Linked DNA regions of Larkinella insperata. The main gene of each other region encodes a partner of the protein of the gene in region 2 in a complex. Links are inferred from orthologs where the notes say so. Each region holds a gene or a part of one and is shown on either strand. Other genes may lie near its edges.

The links.
Region 1: the proteins of accD (region 2) and OQ371_RS24645 are in contact, whole or in part, in a solved structure (PDB 8UXZ), measured with the Escherichia coli proteins. The link is inferred for Larkinella insperata from one-to-one orthologs.

What each region holds. Positions count from the first base shown.
Region 1 is NZ_CP110973.1:6,110,169-6,113,384, forward strand. Bases 143-3,033 are described here. They hold OQ371_RS24645 (acetyl-CoA carboxylase carboxyltransferase subunit alpha), read right to left. Parts: upstream 2,120-3,033; coding sequence 1,166-2,119; downstream 143-1,165. Other genes in these bases: OQ371_RS24635 (site-2 protease family protein), read right to left, coding at 143-526; OQ371_RS24640 (HAD family hydrolase), read right to left, coding at 489-1,154; OQ371_RS24650 (MBL fold metallo-hydrolase RNA specificity domain-containing protein), read right to left, coding at 2,261-3,033. Also shown: more of OQ371_RS24635, read right to left, coding at 1-142; more of OQ371_RS24650, read right to left, coding at 3,034-3,216. UniProt on the Escherichia coli protein: Component of the acetyl coenzyme A carboxylase (ACC) complex. First, biotin carboxylase catalyzes the carboxylation of biotin on its carrier protein (BCCP) and then the CO(2) group is transferred by the carboxyltransferase to acetyl-CoA to form malonyl-CoA.
Region 2 is NZ_CP110973.1:1,753,827-1,757,139, reverse strand. Bases 5-2,992 are described here. They hold accD (acetyl-CoA carboxylase, carboxyltransferase subunit beta), read left to right. Parts: upstream 5-1,071; coding sequence 1,072-1,914; downstream 1,915-2,992. Other genes in these bases: OQ371_RS07095 (T9SS type A sorting domain-containing protein), read right to left, coding at 2,905-2,992; OQ371_RS07100 (radical SAM protein), read left to right, coding at 1,921-2,898; OQ371_RS07110 (DNA alkylation repair protein), read left to right, coding at 286-984; OQ371_RS07115 (NADPH-dependent FMN reductase), read right to left, coding at 5-208. Outside these bases: more of OQ371_RS07115, read right to left, coding at 1-4; more of OQ371_RS07095, read right to left, coding at 2,993-3,313.

The DNA.
Region 1 (3,216 bases), 4.4 Mb from region 2 along the record:
GACTCATGACGCTATCGGGCGGCAGGTTTTTGTAAACGTGCTCACCAAACGCCAAACCATATTGCTGGTATTCGGGGTGGATCGTAAAGATAAACTCCGGGGGCGGCAGGTGCGTAAAACCGTACCAGAGCACCACCAGCGCCAGCACAAATCCCGCCAGCGGACCGGCAATCCCGATGTCGAAAAACTTTTTACGGCTGTTAATGAAATCCTGAATCCGGATGAAAGCCCCCAAGGTACCGAGCGTTTGCCCGATGCCAAACCAGAGCGGAATGTAGTAGGGCAACGTGACCCGGACGTGATGGTAGCGGGCCGTAAAAAAATGCCCGAATTCGTGCACCGTCAGAATTGCCAGAAACGGGATGGAATAATGCAACCCGTCCCAGAATTCGGGCCAGCCGATACCGTGTTCCGGGTCCAGAAAAAAACGACCGTAAATCCATTCCGCACCAGCCGCGGTCGTCGAAAACAGCGTAAGGACGAAAAGGCTAGCTTGAATGAGGTACGTCCTCGTTTGTGGATTCATCGCGAAGATAATCAAGAATCGTCAGGGGCGGTTGTACCTGCACCGCCTGAATACCTAACTCGGCAGCCGCCCGGATGTTATGCGGATTGTCGTCTAGAAAAAGGGTCTCTTCCGCTTGCAGCCCCGACGTATTCAGCACGTACTGGTAAATCTCCGGCGACGGTTTGGCCAGCCTCACCTCGTACGAATAATACACCCGCTCGAACAGGTCTTCGAGCGGTGGCTGCCCCATTTCGGAAAATATTTTATTGACCTTGGCAATGTGAATAGCGCTGGTGTTGCTCAGCAGAAACAGCCGGTATTGGCCCCTAAGCTCCCGAATGCGCTGGACCCGTTCAACAGGCAAATCGAGCAGGACGGTGTTCCAGGCGGTATCAATCACCTCGTCGGCCCAGGAATCATTTTTCAATAACTGCCGAACGTGCTGCCGAAAACCGTCGTCGTCAATCAGCCCCGTTTCGTACTGCAGCGTCAGACCGTGTTCGCGCCAGAGCGCTTCCACTTCGTCTTCACTCAGGCCAGAAAGCACGGCAAAATTTCGGATAGGCCCCCGCAGATCAATCGGGATGATGACGTCGCCGAGGTCAAAAATGATGTTTTTAATACCGGGTTTTAAAACACCTGCCATTGATGGTTCAATTATTCAAGTACCACTCCCATTGCACAGAATTTCTCGATCCGCTGATCGATGCGTTCTTCGGGCGTCAATTTATTTAACTCAGCCAGGGTATCGATGATGGTCTGTTTAATCCGCCGGGCCATTTCCGGGTGATCGGTATGGGCCCCGCCCTGCGGTTCCTCGATGATACCGTCCACGAGCTTGTTTTTCTCCATGTCGCGAGCCGTTACTTTCATGGCTTCCGCGGCCTGTTCCTTGTAATCCCAGCTCCGCCAGAGAATGGTCGAACAGTTTTCGGGCGAAATCACCGAATACCAAGTGTTTTCGAGCATCAGCACGCGGTCGCCAATGGCAATTCCGAGAGCCCCGCCCGACGCGCCTTCTCCGATGACAATACAAATAACCGGCACCTGGAGCATAAACATCTCCTTCAAGTTGCGGGCAATGGCTTCGCCCTGACCGCGCTCTTCGGCTTCCAGACCCGGAAAGGCGCCCGGCGTGTCGATCATCGTGACGATGGGCTTGTTGAATTTCTCGGCCAGTTTCATCAGCCGCAGCGCCTTGCGGTAGCCTTCCGGATTGGGCATTCCAAAATTCCGGTGCTGGCGTTGCTTGGTGTTTCGTCCTTTCTGCTGACCGATCAGCATGACCGTCTGGCCGTCGATCTCCACAAAACCGCCCACCATAGCCGGGTCATCCCGAACGGTGCGGTCGCCGTGGAGTTCAACGAACTGCTCGCTCATCAACGCGATATAGTCAAGCGTGTAAGGCCGGTCTGGATGGCGGGAAAGCTGTACGCGCTGCCAGCGGGTAAGGTTGTCAAAAATCTCCTTACGAAGTTTTTCGATGCTGATTTCCAGCGACGCTACAGCTCCAGTGACATCTACGTTACTGGTTTCGGCCAGTTTTTTCATTTCGACCAGTCGTACTTCTAAATCAGCGATGGGTTTTTCAAAATCCAAATACGTCCTCATCCAAAAATGGGTTGGGTTACCAATGTTTTACTGGCAGCCCCACTTACCTCCAACACACAGGGGTAAGCGGAAACCGACGACTGGTAACTTTTTTTCAGTTGGCAAAGTTAGCGGAAAATCCGGATCAGCAACCTTCCAATGTTATAACTCGTACTCTTGCCCCTTGGCCGGGAGTTCTACCTGATTAAATCCTTCCTCCTGTAGGGTCTGCTGAAAAGCCACCATACTTGTGTAGTCTCCGTGGACCAGAAAGATTTTTTTGAGCCTGTCGGGCGACTGGTGTTTCACAAAACGAACCAGGTCGTCGCGGTCGCCGTGGCCGCTGAACACGTCGGTGCGCTCCACTTTTGCCAGGACGGGTTCTTCCTTGTCTTTGATCGAGATCGTCGGCTGGCCGTTCAGCAGCCGCCAGCCCAGCGTCCCCTCCGCGCAATAGCCGATGATCAGAATGGTGCAGTACGGATTGCTGATGTTGGCCGCGACGTGCTGTTCGACCCGTCCACCCTGAACCATCCCCGACGACGAGATGATGATACAGGGTTGGTTGTAATTGGAAACCTCCCGGCTGGCCTTTGAACTTTCCAGGTATTCAAAATTGGCGAAGTCGAACAACGACTCGTTTTCGTCGTAATAGTCCTTGGCTTCCCGGTTCAGGAGCCGCAGATTTTTCTGGTAGACCTTCGTGCTTTCCAGCGCCAGCGGACTGTCGGAGAAAACTTTAATGTTCTCGAATCCCTGTTCCGTATACAACCGGTTAAGCGTGTAGAGCAGCGCCTGCGTGCGGCCCACCGAAAAAGAAGGAATAATCAAACGGCCCGGAATGTCGATACACGTCCGCTTAATTACGTCGGCCAGCACCGACTCCGGAGTTTGGGTATCGATGTGCAACCGGTTGCCGTAAGTCGACTCGCAAATCAGGTAATCAACCGGCGGCAAGGGTTCGGGATCGGCCAGCAGCGGGTAGTTCCGACGGCCAATATCGCCCGAAAAACCGATGCTTTTCTTCTCGCCGTTTTCGTAGACGTTGATGACAAGGTGGGCCGCACCGAGTAAGTGCCCGGCCGGAATAAACGTAACATCCACGCCATCGGCCAGCT
Region 2 (3,313 bases):
GATTTTTTCCCGTATTTTCGTACAAAGCCGTCGTCACAAAATCGGGGGGAAGGCCGCTCAGATCGAGAACTTGACTCGAGACGCCCAGTTGTTCGAAAATTCCGTGGTAATAATCGGCGATGTGGCGCGACATGGAATTTTTGCGGTTTGTGCCGACAATGATGATGATGGGACTTTCGCTTATCGGTTCGGTAGGGTTTGTATTCATCCGCTTAAAGTTCGTTCATCCGAGGTGGTTCGGTTGCTCCAATAACAACCCATTCTAGTTTTAGTTCGAGTACTGCGATGACTTACGAAGACGTTAAAGCTGAGTTACTGGCGCTGGGCAATCCCGAAAAAGCCAGCTTTTTTAAACGGTTTTTCAAAACGGGGCCGGGGCAATACGGTGAAGGGGATCAATTTCTGGGTATTTCCGTGCCGCCCCAGCGCGTTGTTGCTCAAAAATACCGGCTGCTGCCGCTCGACGAAACCGAAAAGCTCGTCCGCGACCCGTTTCATGAGTGCCGTCTGACGGGCTTGATTATCTGGACCAACCAGGCCCGGCGCTCCGGGGAGGCAAACCGCAAACTTATTTTTGATTATTATCTCCGGAATAAATCGTTTGTTAACAACTGGGATCTGGTTGATACGAGTTGTCCGGAAATCGTCGGAACGTATTTGCTCGACAAAGACCGTAGCGTTTTGTACGAACTCGTGGGGGAGAACCAGTTGTGGTCGCAGCGGATCGCGATGGTGTCGACGATCGCATTTATCCGCAAAAATCAGTTTCAAGACGCTTTTCAGCTGGCTGAGCGGTTGCTGGATCACCGGCACGATTTGATGCACAAAGCCGTTGGCTGGATGCTGCGGGAGGTCGGAAAAAAGAATTCGGACGCCCTTGAGGAGTTTCTGCACGACCATGCCGGACGGTTTCCGCGCACGGCTCTGCGTTACGCAATCGAGCGATTTGAACCCGCCCGCCGAAAGTACTATCTTGCACTATAACCGTGCCTGCTGTTTTCTTATTATCTTTGCCCCCTGCTTTGTAAGCAAATTCTTGAATACGAACTGTTAACTGGAGACTGACACCCTATGTCGTGGTTTATCCGTAAAGAAAAAGGGATCAATACACCGACCGAAATGAAGCGCGAAGCGCCGGACGGTTTGTGGTACCAATGCCCGAATTGCAAGAAAATAATGCACACGCGGGAGCACAAGCTAAACGCTTACACCTGCGTACACTGCAACTACCACGAGAAAATTGGTTCGGAAGCGTACTTCTCGCTGCTTTTCGACGACGGAGCGTTTACCGAATTGGATGCTAACATGACTTCGGCCGACCCGCTGAAGTTTGTTGATACGAAGCCGTATCCGGAGCGGGTGAAAGCCAGCATTGCCAAAACGAACCTGAAAGACGCGGTTCGGTCGGCTTACGGCAAAATGAATGAGCAGGATGTTACGGTGGCCTGTATGGATTTCAATTTCATCGGCGGCTCCATGGGCTCGGTGGTGGGTGAGAAGATTGCACGGGCTATTGATCATTCACTGAAAACCCGGACCCCGTTCCTGATGATTTCACGGTCGGGGGGCGCCCGGATGATGGAAGCCGGTTATTCGCTGATGCAAATGGCCAAAACCTCGGCCAAGCTGGCGCTGCTGTCGAACGAGAAAATACCGTATGTTTCCCTGCTGACCGATCCGACAACCGGGGGCGTTACGGCTTCTTTCGCCATGCTGGGCGATTTTAACATCGCCGAACCGGGCGCCCTGATCGGGTTTGCCGGGCCGCGGGTGATTCGCGAAACCATCGGTAAAAACCTGCCCGAAGGGTTTCAGAGCGCCGAGTTTGTCCTCGAACACGGTTTTCTGGACTTTATCGTCGATCGGAAGGACCTGAAAGATAAGCTGACGACCTTGTTTAAAATGTTGCAGTAACAGCCCATGCGTCTGGTTTCCCACCCCGTCTTGTGCAACTACTACGTGACCTATCGCTGCAACGCGAGCTGTAGTTTTTGTGATATCTGGGAGCGTCCTTCGCCGTATGTGACGCTGGAAAACGTGCGCGACAACCTGCGGGATCTGAAGCGGCTGGGCGTTCGGGTGGTTGATTTCACGGGGGGCGAACCGCTGCTGCACCGCCAACTGGACGAATTCCTGCGCGAAGCCAAGAAGCTCGGTCTGATTACCACTATCACGACCAACGGCCTTTTGTATCCGAAATACGCCGAACGGTTGCGGGGCCTGATTGACATGCTGCATTTTTCTCTGGATTCGCCGATTGCCGAGGAACACGACCAATCGCGCGGTGTCAAGTGCTTTGATAAAGTGATGGAGTCCATCGCCCTGGCCCGGCAATTGGGGGAGCGGCCGGACATTCTGTTTACGGTGTTCGAGCACAACGTCCACCAGATCAAACAACTGCACGAAGAAATCTGCCTGCCCAACAATTTGGTGCTGATCCTGAACCCGGTTTTCGAATACAACGAGGTGGAAACCGGGGCCGGATTTACCGAAAAGTCGTTACAGGAAATGACGTGGTGGGGCAAACAGAAAAACGTATACCTCAACGACGCTTTCATTCAGCTCCGGCGCGATGGCGGCAACCACGTTGAAGACCCGGTTTGCCTGGCAGGCAGCACCACGCTCGTCATCTCGCCCGAAAACAAACTGGTGTTGCCGTGTTACCACCTCGGGTTGAAAGATTTCCCCATCGAGGGCGATTTGTACAACCTGTACCGTTCGGAGGAAGTGCAGAAGCTGGTGGCGCTGGAGGGCCGGCTGCCGGGCTGTGAAGGTTGCGCCATCAATTGCTACATGCAGCCTTCGTTTGCGGTGGAAATGAACCGGTATTGGTGGAAAGCCCTGCCGAGCACCTTGAAATACAACCGCATCAAAGGCACCTGGAAACAGCTCTTTTGAGCGGCCTTATTGCTTCAGCACTTTGCTGGTATACACCCGCCCCCGCACCGACGTTCTAATCAGATACAGACCCGGTGCCAGTTTTTCAGGCCCGATTCGCTCTTCAATCTCCTGCGACGCTTTCCGGGTGGTCACTTCCTGAATCAACCGGCCCTGGTTGTCCAGCAACTGAAACGTGGCCGTGGTGGGTTTACGGCTCTTTAGCTTCACCAGGAAGCGGTTCGGGGATGGACTCGGGTAAGCCGCAACCGTAATATCCGGATCGTTGGAGGGCTCTTCCCAACCCGTCAGCAGCCCTCCGGGTAGCGCAGGTTCGTAAGGTGGAATCGTACCGGGCGTCCCGCCAGCGTTATCGACAATCAGGGCTATCATGTCGAATACCGTTTCGCTGATTCGCTGGCCGTTGCGCCACTCT